Regions from separate parts of the Leuconostoc lactis genome, predicted to be linked through region 1. Evidence: riboswitches for the same ligand, from Rfam matches in the RefSeq annotation. Region 1 holds a riboswitch; the other holds the start of a gene.
What was found. Region 1 has a riboswitch for thiamine pyrophosphate ahead of thiW (energy coupling factor transporter S component ThiW). Riboswitches for the same ligand answer to the same signal wherever they lie in the genome.
Positions count from the first base shown of each region.

Region 2: it holds a riboswitch for thiamine pyrophosphate, as region 1 does, so the genes downstream of both, FGL80_RS01320 (ECF transporter S component) here and thiW (energy coupling factor transporter S component ThiW) in region 1, are expected to answer to the same signal.

Region 1 covers NZ_CP042420.1:800,875-809,149, forward strand. Annotated here, with positions in the region: gene FGL80_RS04075 (YfhO family protein) at 1-892, opposite strand, end outside; gene FGL80_RS04080 (peptidoglycan D,D-transpeptidase FtsI family protein) at 989-3,043, shown strand; gene FGL80_RS04085 (NAD(P)H-binding protein) at 3,073-3,684, opposite strand; gene FGL80_RS04090 (hypothetical protein) at 3,899-4,408, shown strand; TPP riboswitch at 4,462-4,551, shown strand; gene thiW (energy coupling factor transporter S component ThiW) at 4,669-5,193, shown strand; gene thiM (hydroxyethylthiazole kinase) at 5,215-5,994, shown strand; gene thiD (bifunctional hydroxymethylpyrimidine kinase/phosphomethylpyrimidine kinase) at 5,984-6,817, shown strand; gene thiE (thiamine phosphate synthase) at 6,807-7,460, shown strand; gene FGL80_RS04115 (M3 family oligoendopeptidase) at 7,471-8,275, opposite strand, start outside.
Region 2 covers NZ_CP042420.1:272,970-281,244, reverse strand. Annotated here, with positions in the region: gene FGL80_RS01345 (MFS transporter) at 1-461, shown strand, start outside; gene FGL80_RS01340 (MFS transporter) at 503-1,753, opposite strand; gene tenA (thiaminase II) at 1,971-2,642, opposite strand; gene FGL80_RS01330 (energy-coupling factor transporter transmembrane component T family protein) at 2,653-3,315, opposite strand; gene FGL80_RS01325 (ABC transporter ATP-binding protein) at 3,312-4,721, opposite strand; gene FGL80_RS01320 (ECF transporter S component) at 4,714-5,295, opposite strand; TPP riboswitch at 5,436-5,525, opposite strand; gene FGL80_RS01315 (dihydrolipoyl dehydrogenase family protein) at 5,653-6,990, shown strand; tRNA gene FGL80_RS01310 (tRNA-Gln) at 7,089-7,160, opposite strand; gene FGL80_RS01305 (phosphatidylglycerophosphatase A) at 7,272-7,772, shown strand; gene nagA (N-acetylglucosamine-6-phosphate deacetylase) at 7,932-8,275, shown strand, end outside.

The sequences.
Region 1 (8,275 bases):
ATACATAAAAGTTTGCTAAACCGGTCTGCATTTGATCAAAATCAAAGCTACCGGGAATGAGTTTAAAAACAAGTTGTAGTGGATTGTTATCAAACCGCCAAGTCAGTGGTGAGTTATACTGTGATTTACCGATGCGTAATTGATAAATCGTGGGTAAGAGTAACCAGGCGCTTAAGGCGCCGGCCGTTAAGCTCCCGTAGACAAAACGTTTAAAAATTTGCCAGCGCGGTTGGACTTGTTGTGGCCAAGTGAGGCGCCAGAAAAAATAAAGGACGAGGAAAATAGCAATCATGTAACCAATATAATAGTTACAAATAATGGTGGCGCCTAACAGCAACGCATAACGCCACCAAGTGGCTTGCACAAATAGGCGTTCAAGCTGGAGAATGACAAGCGGTAACAAAATCGCCGCATCCAGCCAAAGGAGATTTAAATCATTGGCCACAAACCAACCAGACAGGGCATAGTTGACGGCAAAAAGCATCACGTAATAGCCTCTTTGTAGCTTTAAGCGCGTTAGCAAGTAGGCCATAGTGAGCCCAGCGGCACCAAATTTTAGAACAGTGACGCCTAAAATGGCTGCCGGTAAGTTGATATTGGGAACGACTAAAAAGATGAGATTAAAAGGGCTCATTAAACAATAAGCCCATTCACTAATCATATCGCCACCAAGGCCGTTACTAAACGAATAAAAGAAGCTGCTTGGATGGGACAAAAAAGCCGTTTTAAAGGCAGCAAACTGGTCAATATATTGTTGTCCCAGATCCACCGTTAATATGGAGTTCGTACCAAAGGGTGCCATTCCGCGATAAGCATAATAACTTAGCATGATCACGGCTGGGAACCAAAAACTTAACGCGATTGGGGAAATAAAAAATCGTTTGATAGTCATATTACTAATATACCAAATTATCGGGATATTTTTAGCGCAAAAACTGGATTTGTGGTAATCTAGTTTAAGTAGTTTATTGTTAAATTGGGGATAAATATGCAACGAAATCCGTATTTAGAAGATCGGAATAAAAAAAATAGCGTCAGTGCAAACTTGCCAGTACGCTTAAATATATTATTAGGCATTGCGCTAACGTTGATGATTGCCTTAGTCATCCAGTTGGCGTTTTTAACGATTCAACAAGGGTCCTACTACCAAGGCGAAGTCAATCGTAGCGATGAAACGATTGAAAAAGGTAACGTGCCGCGTGGGATGTTTTACGATTCAACTGGCCGCGTTATTGTTGGTAATAAAGCGCAGGCAGCAATTACCTTTACTCGTGGGACGTCCGTTACAGCAGCGAGTATGCGGCAAACCGCTATTAAGTTGAGCCGATTTTTAACGGTGGATACGCAACGCTTAAGTGAGCGTGCCAAAGCGGAATTTTACTTGGCCGATGACAAACAAAGTCAAAAGGTCGCCAAGCAGGTCACAAAAGCAAATGCTAAAAAAGGGGCAACCCTAACACCTGCTGAAGTGAATAATCTGATGGTTAATTATGTCCTCACACATCATTTGACGGATAATGTGGATGATAACGCCGCGATGATTTTTCAACGCATGAGTGGCGCCTACACTTTGTCCACAACCTTCATTAAAGAATCTGACGTGTCGAATCAGGAATTAGCCGAAATTGGTGAGCGCTTAAGTGAGTTCCCAGGGGTTAAATTAGGGACGAGTTGGACGCGTCAATATCCAGAAGGGGATGCCTTTAAAGCACTTGTTGGTACAGTGACGAACGAAGCGACTGGTTTGCCAGAAAACCGCTTGCACACTTTGCTAGCGCAAGGCTATTCACAAAATGAGCCAGTGGGTAACTCCAGTCTTGAAATGGATTATGAGTCGATCCTGAAGGGATCAGCGTCTCAGACGTTGGTCACAACAAATAGTGATGGCCAAGTCAAATCATCACAAGTTAAATATAATGGGCAAGCTGGGGATAACATTAAGTTGACAATTAACGCCCGTTTCCAAAGTGAAGTCCAAAAAATTTTGGAAGATAATTTGCCAGGTGGTGATGTTCAAGGCGCTTATGCCACGGTAATTAACCCCTATACTGGTGGACTTTACGCCATGGCTGGGGTTGATCGCGACGCGGCGACGGGGAAGAAGACAGCTAATCCACTCGGTAACATTAATCGTGGGATTGTCATGGGGTCGGTTGTGAAGCCAGCGGTGTTAGCAACGGCCTTCCAGAAAGGGGTTATCTCAGCTAACAACACGGTCTTAAATGACCAAGCGATTAAAATTGCTGGGACACCAGAAATTACGTCTTATTGGAACCGTGGCGGGAAAGCAATCCCAATTGATGCACAAACTGCACTAGAACGCTCATCCAACACGTACTTTGTGCAGTTGGGGATGAAAATTGGTGGTCAGACTTATAGTCCTGAATCACCGTTAGCGTTACATGCTGATGCTTTCCAGACTTTGCGTAATGGGTTAGGCCAGTTTGGTCTGGGAACTAAGACTGGCATCGACATCACGGGGGAAACGGCCGGTTATCGTGGCCCAACTACCGGTGAAGCGCGTGGTAAATATTTGTATGAGTCATTTGGACAATATGATACTTACACGACATTACAACTCGCCCGCTATGTCGCAACGATTGCCAACGGCGGTTACTTAGTACAACCACATGTGGTCGGTTCAATTTTGCAAAGCCAGCCCAATAGTGATCGTGCCAAGACAGTTTGGACAGCATCGCCGATTGTTCAAGGTCAGGTTAATCTCTCACCAAGTGAGTGGGCAATCATTAAAGAAGGGATGAACCGTGTTGCCAATGGCTCGGATTCTTGGAATACGGGTGGTTCGGACATGCACAAATTGGTACCAAAAGTTTATGCTAAAACAGGAACAGCGGAAACCAAGACCAACGGCCATGATACATTTACCGAATCGATGGTTGCTTATGTGCCAGGACAACCTTTTGCTGTCGCGATGGCCATTCCGGGGATGAACAATTACTTGGATGGTACGAACGGTAAAATATCAGCTAAAATTATTGATGCTTACTGGCAGTATGTTGAAGCAAAACCAGATGCAAAATAAAACACCTGAAAATAACTTTCAGGTGTTTTTTATTGCTGTGAAATCGCAACTGATTGGGCGATATAAGTATCAGGGTGTAAAATAAGTTGTGTGATAAATTCGGCAACACTCGTGCGTGTAATTGGCCCACCAACAATTTGTTCATGGGGATCGGTTTGCACATGAATGGTTTGCATGATGTTATCATCAAGTAGCTCATTTGGTCGAACAATCGTATAATCGAGTGCAGATGACATAATCCGTGCGACTGCGGCGGCTTGATCGCCCATATAGGTATTTTCGTTATCGGTTGTGCCGAGTAGATTGGCCCAAAGGTCACGTTTGTCATCGGATAATTCGTTATGGACACCAATTGTCGCAACCCAAATCAAACGCTTCACACCGGCAGTGTGCATAGCATTGACCACACTATTTGCGGCTGATTTTTGGCGGCCTTCAGCACCAATATTGGCATAAACGATGTCTACATCCTTCATTGCTGTGACGAGGGCATCTTCGTTAACGGCATCTAAGGCTTGAATGCCATGGTCTGGCCGTGCGTGAAGTGAGGTTAAGACCGTTTCTGTATTAGTATGGGCAAGCATAGGCACCACAAGTTTTGCGATTTGGCCATTGGCCCCTAAAATTAGTAGTTTTGTCATGATTTTATTTTAGCATGAAACGGTCAGAAGGGGTACAATGGTTATTAGTAATGGCAGCATGACAGTGTGCTATCTGATCGACAATACTGGATACCCGTCTCCTGGCAGCAGACGGGTGGGTGCAACTGATCATTGTTGAAAAGATGGGGGTCAAATAGCACTAACTGATGATGTCGCCACGAACCGCAAAAAGTTATTTAAAGGAGCCATACTCATGGAAATTAATTTAGTTCTAGCACCTGAACAATCGCCAGCTACATTACTAGAGATGCAGGCTGCGCATCCGCAAAATTTCTTTTATTTGGGGAAAGTGTCGCAACTATCCGGTACTAATCTTTTGATTGTTGGTGAACCGGCATTAGTTCAGCAATTTAAGCGACCAATGCCTTTTAATAGTCGCGTCATTAATGGACAACTGCAGGGTAATTTTATTCATCAAATTGCGTTCCAAAGTAAAGAACATAACGATGAATTGATTGGTCAATTGGTGTCAGCCAATGCCATTTTGGCACAAAGTGCGGATGGTAAGTCTGAGTATATGTTATGGACTTTTTGGCCAGATCAAGCAACGCTTGTTGAATTTTTGGAAAGTGATACTTATAAGCAAATGCAACGACTAATGCGTAATGCTTATACGACAACTTACGCTCATGTGATGTCAGAAGATCATCTCTCATTGATGCATAAAAAAGATGATGACAACAATCAAACACAAGGCGTTTAACATCGTTGCTTGCAATCTCTAAATTTATACGCTAGAATGATGTCATAATTAAATAACACGATCTGGGGTGCCAAGTTGGCTGAGAAATACCCATTGAACCTGATCGCGGTAATGCGCGCGAAGGGAGATTCATTGATGAAGACTAATAAGTGGGTTAAACCATACTTTTTATGACCGTCACCTGTTTTTCCTGTGCGAAAAAAGGTGACGGTTTTTTATTTTTCTTGGTGATCAGCCCCAGCTCAGCAGAGGAGACGATTGTGGCAACGACGATAACAGCAGGGCTTGGTTCTAAGCGAACCGTACGAAAAATGGCGTTAGCAGGTGTGCTAACAGCCTTATCATTTGCGACATCTAGTGTCGTGGTGCTCCCCAATATGGCACCGTTTCAACATTTTTTTAATGTCATCACAGCGGTGTTGTTAGGGCCTTGGTATGCGATTGCCGTGGCGTTTTTGACCGGTAGTTTGCGGATGATTTTGGCAGGGCGTCCAATTTTGGCGATTGTTGGGGCTGTGATTGGTGCGGGCTTGGCCGGTTTTTTATATCGCTGGACCGGCAAGTATAGTGCGGCGGTGATTGGTGAAGTGATTGGGACTGGGGTGATTTCAGCGATAGTGGCCGTGCCACTGATGAATGTACTATATCATGCCCATATACCAAGCCTTTTCTTTTATATCCCTTTCTTTGTACCCGCCGCAACTTTCGGGGCTGTGTTAGGCTACTTATTCTTAAAAGTGACCCAAAAAACTGGCCTATTGGGCCGTTTAATGGATCGTTTCTAAACAAAATGAACGAGGTTAATCATGGATTTAAAAACTTTAAAAACAACATCGCCTTTGGTGTTTAACTATGCCAACTATGTGACGCCCCAATTTGTGGCTAATGTTATCAACGTGGTTGGTGGTTCGCCAATTATGGCCCGCGAGATTGCTGAATTTCCAGATTTAGTGAACGTCAGTGATGCCGTGGTGATTAATACAGGCACTTGGCGTCGGGCAGAATTACTGGAAACCATTAAATTAGCGCAATTGGCTAACCAAGCCAAAAAAGTTGTGGTCTTGGACCCAGTGGCAGTTGGGATACCATCGCGTAGTGTGCCTGTTAAAGCGGTGATGACAGATGCCAAAGTTGATATTATTCGCGGTAATGCAGCGGAAATTGCCTGGTTTGCTGGTATTGATTTTGCTAGTCAGGGCATTGATGCCACCGGTGATGGCGATTTACTCACGATTGCACAGCAGGCTGCCAAAAAAACTGGCGCCATCATTGCGATGAGTGGGGCCATGGACGTCGTGAGCGATGGGATGACAACGCAAACCATTGCCGTTGATGTCCCCTTATTGGCCACAAACGTGGGAACGGGCGATGCGCTTTCTGCTTTGATTGGTGCTTTTAACGGCGATGAGATATCAGTTACCAATACGGTACGGGCCATGGCGATGATGAAGTTAGCTGGTGTTCAGGCTGCAAAAACAGTCACAACCCCTGGTTATTTTGTCAATCAAGTCTTAGATGAACTCTACTTATTGACAGCAGACGCATTAGAAACATTTGTGGCACAAGAGGTGAAAAATGGTCAATGAAACCCCACAAGTCATGACAATTGCAGGTACTGATTCTAGTGGTGGCGCGGGTATGACCGCTGATTTAAATACCTTTGCTGCACATGGCATTTATGGTGCGAATGTTGTCGTATCCGTGACTGCGCAAAATACATTGGGTGTCCAACACGTGCATATGCTACCCCAAGACATGGTGATGGCGCAACTCCAATCGGTAGCAGACGATTTGGCAATTCGCGCGGTAAAAACAGGGATGCTCGGTGATGCAGCCACGGTTGAAACAGTCGCACAAGGACTACAGCAATTTGATTTTGGGCCGTTAATTTTAGACCCAGTGATGGTGGCTAAAGGTGGTGCCCAGTTACTTTCGGATGAAGCCGTGGCAACTGTGCGGACAACATTGATGCCGTTAGCCACTTTAATTACCCCAAATATTCCTGAAGCTGAGGTTTTAACTGGTCTCACAATTCAATCGCCAAGTGACATCATGGCAGCAGCTGACAGGTTGCATAGTTTTGGAACGAAAAATATTTTAATTAAAGGTGGCCATGGCAATGCGCGTAAGGTGACAGACTATGTGCGCTTAGAAAATGGCGAACATTTTTGGTTGCAAACAACACGGTTTGATACGCCCAGAACCCATGGCACTGGCGATACAATTTCAGCAGCAATTACTGCCCAACTAGGGTTGGGCGTGACGCTGAAAACAGCGATTATTCATGCCAAAGCGTATGTCGATGCCACAATTCGTGATGGTATTGCAGTCGGTCATGGGCATGGGCCATTGAACCATTTTCCAAAAGTGACGGCTGAGAATCAGCCGGAGGTGTATGATGACATTTGACCCAACAGTATTAGCACGCTATTTTGTCTGTGGCACACAAGACGTGGCCAATGAGATAGTTTTTTGGGATGTGTTGACCCAAGCACTACAGTCAGGCATTACGCTGTTCCAATATCGGGAAAAAGGGCCTGGTGCTTTGACGGGGAATGATAAATTACGGGTGGCACAGCAGGTGCGTGAGTTAACCCGGCAATACGATGTACCGTTAATCATCGATGATGATGTGGCTTTGGCGTATGTCGTTCATGCGGATGGGGTGCATTTTGGGCAGGGAGATGGTGAGCCAGTTGAAAATATCCAAGCTGCCGGTGACCTTGTGGTTGGTATTTCGGTATCTAATCAGCAAGAATATGCGCGAATTGCGCACCTAGCCGGTATTGATCATATCGGCATTGGTCCTGTTTATCCAACAACTAGTAAGGCTGATGCCAAACCGGCTATTGGCGTTACGGGATTACAGACATTAGTGGCGACAAGCCAGTGGCCAAGTGTGGCCATTGGTGGGATTCAAGCAGATAACCTAGCTGATGTCTTAGCAACTGGTGTTGCCGGTGCGGCGGTAATTAGTATGATTAGTCAGAGTCAAGATATTGCAGCAACGCTGGCATTTTGGCAACAACTCACCACAAAAAAAGAGACATAAGGCTCTTTTTTTAAACGAATTGTTCTGATAGTTGAAGGAATTCATCGATATCTTGCTTAATTAAGTCAGCCCCAGCTTGCCAGAAGTCAGGTTGCGTCAAATCAACATCGAGATGCTTTTTGGCAAGTTCTTCAGCGGTCATATTAGCCGTATCTCGTAGCAATGCGATATATTTATCTTCAAAATTAGCTCCATCTTGTTGGGCACGCGCGTAAATACCCGCTGAGAAGAGATAACCGAAGGTATAAGGGAAGTTATAGAATGGGACAGAATCAATGAAGAAGTGGAGTTTTGATGACCAGAAGTGAGGATGGCGCACCTCTAACATGCCATCAAAAGCAGCTTCTTGCGCAGCATCCATTAATTCGTTCAAACGTTGTGGCGTCACAACCCCGTTTTGACGTTCGGTATAAAAAGCGTCTTCAAATAGGAAGCGCGCATGGATATTTAAAAACATCGCAATCGGATTGGTCATTTTAGCATCTAACAGTACCAGCTTTTCAGCGTCAGACTTTGCACCGCGAACATTGGCATCATTGACAATGAGTTCAGCGAACGTGGATGCCGTTTCGGCTACGTTCATGGCATAGGCATCGCGCCAAAGTGGTAGGTCAACAAGTTGTGCCGAGTGGAAGGCGTGTCCCAACTCATGGGCAATTGTCGCCGCATCATTAACAGAGCCCGTATACGTTAAGAAAATACGTGATTCATGTAAGTCAGGAACAGATTCCATGTAACCGCCGGGTTGTTTACCTGGTCGGTTCTCCGCTTCAATCCAGCGTTTATCAAAAGCCATTTTAGCAAAATCAGCCATT
Region 2 (8,275 bases), 530 kb from region 1:
GATTGTTGATGGTGCCTGCTGCGGTATTTTTAAGTCAGTTGAATCCACGTACTGGTCGGTTACTGAACCAAATTGGCTTGAAAAAGTTGGTGTATATTGGCATGACCATGATGATGGTAGGCTATGCCGGCCTAGCGTTATTTGGGACACAATCGTGGGTGGTCGGCTTGTTGGCAGCCTTATTGCTGGAAGGTGGTAATGCCTTTGTGATGATGCCGGCCGTGACGGCGGCTAACAATGTTCTCCCTGAAGCATTGGTGAGTCATGGGACTGCGCTGATTACGACCATGCGTCAAGTCATTGGTGCAGCCAGCGTGGTCGTGGCGACGTTGCTGATTAGTCATTTCAACACCACGGTGACGATTGGCCAAGCTCTATCACGTACATCCGCCTGGTTTATCTTGGTACCAGTAGCTGGTGTGCTGCTGGCGACACAATTAAAACGCCATGAAGGCGAGTAAAAAAGCAGATCAATTGATCTGCTTTTTTTGATGCACAAGAATTAAGCCAGGGTACGTTGAGACGTTTTTTTAATAATAAAGCCAATATAGAGTAATAGGATACCCATATAGAATGCCATTAAGCCGAGACTGATGGGGACGGACCAGATATTAGCAATACTCATGAAGATCAGTTGACCAATCGGCAAGGTAAAGGTCATACTGGCTGAAATCAGGCCGAGCGATAATGCAACATGTTCGGTGATGTCTTGATTCATAATCCAAGCACTTAATTTTGGACCAGCCTTGCCTTGTAAAAAGCCAGCCAAAAACAAAAAAATCAAAAATAAGTAGGTGGGTAAAAATAGTTCAACGACGATAACACCGCCTAATAAGAAAACAACCTGTAAGCCGATTAACTGTAAAAAAGAAATTTTCTTAAAAACCGTCAGTGGTAAGAAGGCACCACAAACTTCGGCAATTGAGAAAACTGCGCCTACCAGTGCAATAGTGAAGCCAAACGAGATAATTTGTTGTTGGTGATAGTTGGCAAAATATAGGGATAGCACATTTTCTAAAGCAGCGCCAACAATACCGGCCACAGTATAAACTGAAATATACCAACCGAGTAATGGGATTGAAAAAATGGTTCTGATAGCATCTAAGAAACTGATCTGCGACTTGTTGTCTTGCGTGGTTGGTTCCGGTGATATAATCGCTTTCGGCGTATCACGTAAATTGCCTAATAACAGGGCGCTAACACCAAAAATAACAGCATTCAGTAATGCGAAGTAACCATAGTGGTCATGAACGAGGACTAAAAGCGCAGGCCCAATGAATTGCGCAACCATTGCGATAGTTGATGTGACGCCTGAACTCCACCCCATAATTTGTTCGCGATCTTGATTGGCAACGACTTGTATTTCTTTTTCGTAGAGCAGGCCGCCAGCATAGCCACCGCCGAGTTTAACCACGGAAATGATGAGTAAGATGATAATCATTGTGGCAATCGACAAACTTTGCGCATAAAAAGCGATAATGAAATAGAGCACCATTTGGCAACATCTGATGATGCGAGAGACGGTAATTTTATTGGCTGTTCTGTCTGCGTAATAGCCAGTGACAGCACTGAGGACAGCTGGCATGATGTTGACGATAGAAGCGGCAGTAATTAACCAACCTCTTTGCGCACCGGTAAAGTTTGCAGCAATCATCATCAACAGGACAATACCAAAAAGATTGGCACCAATACTTTCTAAGATACTCGATAAAAATAACCATTTGAATTGACTTCGCCAATACTTTTTTATCATTGTGCCGCCTTTCGTTTACCAGATGCAATGATGTTAGCTGATTGGTAACAACTACTGTTGATCAGTCATTGCAACACAACTACTAGTTAAATTCGACAATAATAATACTAACACTAAAGTTAAATATTTAATAGTTTTAAATTAAAATAAAGCCATAAATAACAAAATGGTGTGATCAGATCTCAAAAAAAAGCAGATCAATTGATCTGCTTTTTGATTAAAATTCGAATTGCCAGTGGGTTTGTTGCCAGGCTGCTTCCCAGAAGCGCCATTCCATTTCTAAACTGAACAGGAACGTTTGGGCAACGTGTTCAAGTTGTGTTGGTGTGAGTGACGCCACTGCACGATCTAACGCTTCAAAACGCCAAGCGTTGTAATCTGGTGTATCTGGCGCCATCTGCGGTGCATATAATTCGATCCACTCTTTAAGTGGGTTCTCATCATTGTTAGCATCTTGGTCAACGAGTTGTTCACCAATGACCGCATAACTCCACGCACAAGGCAGGAGGGCCGCTAGGGCATCAGCGTAAGTACCATGGTAAGCTGATGCATACATATGGTCCGTGTAACGCTTTGTTTCCGGTTCGCGTCGCCAATTTTCAATGGTATGACCGGTAATTTCCAGCATGACTTGATGCGCACGCGATTCATTTTGTACAAATTGGGCAGTGGTCAAAAGATTATTGATATCATCAACATTATCGGTTTTGGTAATCGTCAAGGCGGTCACCTGCAAATAATCTTTCAGATAATGCTCGTCTTGTTCCACGTAATAATTCAATACATCATTTGGTACGGTACCAGCTGCGATGGCTTGAACAAATGGGTGTACCATAATGGCATCCATCATGGGTTGGGCGCGTTCTAAGAGCGCCTGTGAAAAGGTCATAACAGTCTCCTTAATACCAACGGGGTAACAACAGTAGTTGGAAAATGATCAGAATCAGTAAAGCAATGAGCCAATCACGTCGGTTAATCGTGACGGTCTCAAGATGGGTACGTTGCGCGCCTTCAGTAAAACCGTGACTGACCATCCCCTCAGCCAAACTCTGTGACCAACGAATGGCAGATAAAATGGCTTTAAAATACAGTTGAGGATCCCAAACGTGCAATGTCATGCCCCGCATTTGGGCGGCCACACGAATCGTTTTAATTTGTTGATTCACCGCCGGCATAAAATTTAACACACCAACTAAGGCATAAACAAAGGTGGGGCTCAAGTGCGCACGTTGCTCAAGGGTGGCTAAGAAAAGATCGCGTTCATCATTGAGCTTTAGCGTGAACAAACCGCCAAGCCAGAGATAAGCGTACACACGTGATAGCATCACCCAAGCCATGTGGACGTGATCACCGGTACCAAAGTACATCAGAGAGAACCAAGAGCCAAGGCCTGGCAGGGCAGGTAGTAAGCACAGCCATAACCATTGTCGCCAACGTAAATGCAAAATCAGGTATAACAAGGCACTCACACCGATGACGATGAGATTAACCGTCACGCTTTTAATGAAAGTTAATTCCAAGGCGATGACCATAATCACGCCAAATTTTATCAGTGGATTCATGATGCGTCACCTCGAAAAGTTAGTTGCTGGTCTTCAAACTGCAAGTGGTAATCAAACCAATCCGTCACCGCGTGTAATTGGTGGCTAATCATCACCACGGTTTGGTTTTGTTTGGTGGTCATGTCAGCGATGACAGCTAATAGTTGTGTCTGTGACGCACTGTCTAGGCCAGCCAAGGGTTCATCAAATAACAAAACCGGTGTGCCAGTCATGAGCATGAGCAATACTTGCAGCTTTTTTTGTTGCCCACCAGATAATTGGTAAACGATGTGTTCACGCACATGACTCAAATTAAGTTGTACCAAGATATCATTGAGTAAATCGGCTGTCCAAATTTCTGGAAAACGACTTATTTGCTGTGCTTGTGCCAATTCTTCTGCCATCGTCATCGCGATAAACTGCTGCTCGGCATTTTGGAAGACAAGGGCAACATCGCGAACGTGTTGTGCAATGCGACGTTTAGCGAGTGGTTGGTTTTGGTACAAAATATGACCACCGTAAGGGTAAAGTTTCACCAAAGCCGACAATAATGTTGACTTACCAACACCATTTGGTCCAGTAATCAGTGTGCGTTTGGCCTTGGGAATCGCGAGTGACGTTTCAGAAAGTAAGAGACGATCACCACTGGTGAGGGTGACTTGATCTAACACCAAGTCACCAATCACAGCGTCTGGTTGGGTGGTGTGAACGGTGGGTTGGGTGGGCAATTGGGACAAAATCGTTGTTTTTTCGTCAGCTGATGCGGTGTGCAATCCCCCATCAGCCATGACGAAAACATCATCGATAACGTCAGCGTAACCGCTCCAATCATGATCCGCAATTAAAATCGTTTTGCCTGCTTGTTGATAGGCTTTGATCAACTGAATTAATTGCAATCGAGATGTGGGATCCACGTTAGCAAACGGCTCATCAAGGAGTAAGAGGTGACTGTCTGCTGCGAGGACTGCGGCCAATGCCACTTTTTGCTTTTCACCACCGGACAAGGTCATCAAGTCATGCCACATGAAATCACGCATGCCCACGCGGGTCAGGGCATCTTCGATGCGTGGCGTGATGTCTTCAGGTGCAACCTGGAGATTTTCTAGGCTAAAACGCAGTTCTTCAAACGGTGTCTTCATGACAAATTGGCGGGTGGGATTTTGGAAGAGATAACCAATATGTGCTACCCGCTGAAAAGGCACAATATCATGTACAGCATGGCCATCTAAAGTCAATGTGCCCGTCAATTCACCACCACTAAAGGTTGGATAAAGACCGGCCAGGAGTTTAAGCAGGGTTGATTTACCACTACCACTTGGGCCGACAAGTAAATTCAAGCTACCAGGTTGTAACGTTAACGACACATCCTTAAGAACCGGTATATCAGCGTAGGCAAAATTAACTTGTTGGACAACGAGATTAGTCACGACGTAAGACACCAGCTTTTTCAATCAGTTTTTGGATGGCAACGACTAAGACACCACCAAAGAAGAGGAGTGACACAAGACGTGTCAAGAACAAGGCTACAAGTAGGCCAATATGGTATGAGGCATAACCGTCACGGAAGAGTGACCAAACGAAGGTCACAATGGTGCCGGTAATAGCAGAAGCGAAAATACCGCGCCAATGCCAATCTTTATAGCCGAGAAGCGCAAAACCAGCTTCACTACCAACACCTTGAACAAGACCGGAGAGCAGGGTTGCCACGCCCCATTGTCCGCCAAGCAACATTTCAACAGCTGCGGCAAAGACTTCACCCAGTACACCCGCACCAGCTTGGCGAATTAACACACTAGCCAAAGGTGCGGCCATCATCCAACCCCCTAGCAAGAGATCGTTAGCAAAGGGGGCCAACCCCATTGGTGTGAGGGCAGCAGACAAAACATTATAAACTGGCCCTAGCACCCAGAAAATAAAACCGATGAAGACTGCGACAAAAGCCAGCAGTAGGACATCGCGTAACGCCCAGTGTGGGCGTTTAGAATTTGAAATCGTTTGCATAATGAATATGCCTCCATAAAATTTTTGTAGTTTTGTATCTTATGTCTGGCACGGTGCAGTTTTGATGTGTCGGATAACGGCCAAATTTTGACCAACAAAAAAACGCCTGGCTTTTTATGAACCATGCGTTTACTTAAAGACACACTAAAGCGCAATGCTCCCTTCGCTGGTACTAACCAGATCAGGTTCAATGGGTGTTTCTCAGCCAAATGGCACCCCAGATTGTTAAATATTCAACTACACGTTAAATTTAACATAAGTCAATCGTTTATGCAAACACTTTCATGCGTGTGCGGATACCGGCATGTCATATCTTGTTTGAGAAATACTGGTATAATATGAGCAACGAGGTGAATCATGACAGAATATGAATTTGAAGTTGGGGTCATTGGCGCCGGACCTGCTGGTCTTGCAGCGGCGTATGCTGCGCGCGCTTTAGGCAAAAATGTCGTCATTTTAGAAGATTATTTATGGGGTGGGACGTGCCCTAATTACGGCTGCGATCCAAAGAAAATCTTGCTGGCGGCTGTTGAAGGAATTCACCGGCAATCAGCACTGCAAAATCTTGGCTTGCGCGGCTTGTCAACGATTGATTGGTCAGCTTTGATGGCGCACAAACAGCGTTATGTCGACGCTGTTGAACCCCGTAAAATACGCGGACTTGATGCGGCAGACATTACCCGTTTTTATGGTCGGGCGGCTTTTGTGAACGCTGATACGGTTACAGTTGGTGACACAGGTGACCGAATTAAGGCGCTTGATTGGGTTATTGCTACCGGACAACGCCCAAAAACGTTAACGTTTCCTGGGGCAGAATTGACGCAAGATTCAGAAGCCTTTTTGAATTTGCCAGTGATGCCAGATGATGTCACGTTTATTGGCGCTGGGTATATCGGAATGGAGTTTGCCAATATTACACAGGCTGCTGGCGCTCACACACGAATTGTGACCACTGGACCGACAGCACTGCGGGCGTTTGATCAAACGTTAGTCCGTCAATTGATCACGGACATGCAGGAAACGGGTATTTCCTGGTATTTTAATGCGACTGTCCAACAAATCGAGAAAACACCGACTGATCGCTTACTAGTGACATTGACAGATGGGACACAATTTGAGACAGGTCGTGTTTTTGTAACGGCTGGTCGGGTGGCCAATGCCGATCAATTACAATTGGAAAATGCCGGTGTGGTCTGGGATACGACGGAAATTCCGGTTGATGATCATTTGCGTACGTCAAACCCACATATCTATGCCATTGGGGATGTCGGTGGCTCACCAGTCCCTAAGTTAGTGCCAACTGGGAACCATGAAGGTCGTTACGTGGCGCAAGTCATTGCGGGGTTGAATACCGCACCGATTACTTATCCGGCCATTCCAGTTGTGGTATTTGGCACCCAACATATTGCCCAAGTTGGGTTATCCGTTGAAGCAGGACTGGCAAAGGGTTATCGAGTAACTGATATTGATATGAGTCAGGTCATGCCATTTTATCGTTACAATGATACAGCGCGGGTACGGACTGTACTTGATGATGCCGGCCATATTGTTGGGGCGAGCGTAATTGCTGCTGAAGCTGAAGAAGTGATTAATTATTTTGTCACGGCTATTAATGAACGGCGAACGTTAGCCGAAACGCAAGCTAACTTATATGCCTATCCGTCATTGGGATCAGAATTTGCAACGTTTTATTAAAAGCCATCGTCTTAGACGATGGCTTTTTTCGCTCACTTTAATCGTATTTTGACGTAAAAAAGGGCACAAAAAAAGCAGTCCTAAGACTGCTACTAACATTGCCCCTGTTGGATTCGAACCAACGCATAGTGGCACCAGAAGCCACCGCCTTACCGCTTGGCCAAGGGGCAATTACTCTATATATTTTACAGACTTCACACGGATTTTGCAAGCCTCAAAACGGGCTTTGTCAAATCGTGATTTATTGTTTATACTAGGGACATAATAAAGGGAGAACAATCATGGCATACGCAACTTATGAAAATACTGTCGAAAAACTCAAAAAGCATCGCATCACGATTCGCGGAATTGCGTTGATTGGGTATGAAAACCAACATCGCTATCAACCCGATTTGACATTAGCACAAGTTGAAGAAGCGGTGATTAGTATTTTACATAAGCGCGTCGTGCAACATCAAATTTGGGTGGCATTGGAATTGGATCGTTTGGCCGAAGCGCATTTGCTGGAATCACCTTTGCAAGATTTAGTTGAAGGGGACGATACACTTTTTGGCGTGGATGAAACGTTGGGAACAGCCATTGCGATGTCTTATGACACCATTGGTGTGACCAACTATGGCTACATTGATAAAACCAAAGTTGGGTTAGTAGGCGAATTGGATCGCTTGGGGAAAACAACGCCAGCCGTAACCACTTTTGCGGATGATATTGCTGGTGCCTTGGCAGCTGCTGCGGCTTCAAAAATTGCGCATAACTATGCGAGAAATATTGTGACGAATTAGTGCACACACCATTTAACGCTACGGCGTTTTTATTTTGATTTGCAAAATCGGTCTATACCAATTATAATGAGGATAGTTAGAAAAAGGAGGCAGTGTCTAAGCATATAAATTATTCAATGTGTGTAGTTGAATAATGATGATACTGTGACACGTATAATCATGGTAAAATTATTGAAAAATATTGATCTTTACACAGGATACAAGCACATGCCAGATGCGTATATCCGTTTTTCTGATAAGATTTTAGATGTCGGTTATATGGCAGATTTTGTCCCTGATGCTGAAGATACAGTGATTGAGGAGGCCAGTGGCCGTTTAGTGGTGCCTGGCTTTATCGATGTGCATAAGCACGGTGGCTATGGTTTCGATACGATGGACGGGGATCCTGAAAAGCTTAATGAGATGGTTAACTTGATGGTGACCGAAGGGATTACGTCACTTTTTCCCACAACCATGACGCAATCCCCAGAAAATATTGAACGCGCCTTGGTGACGATTGACCA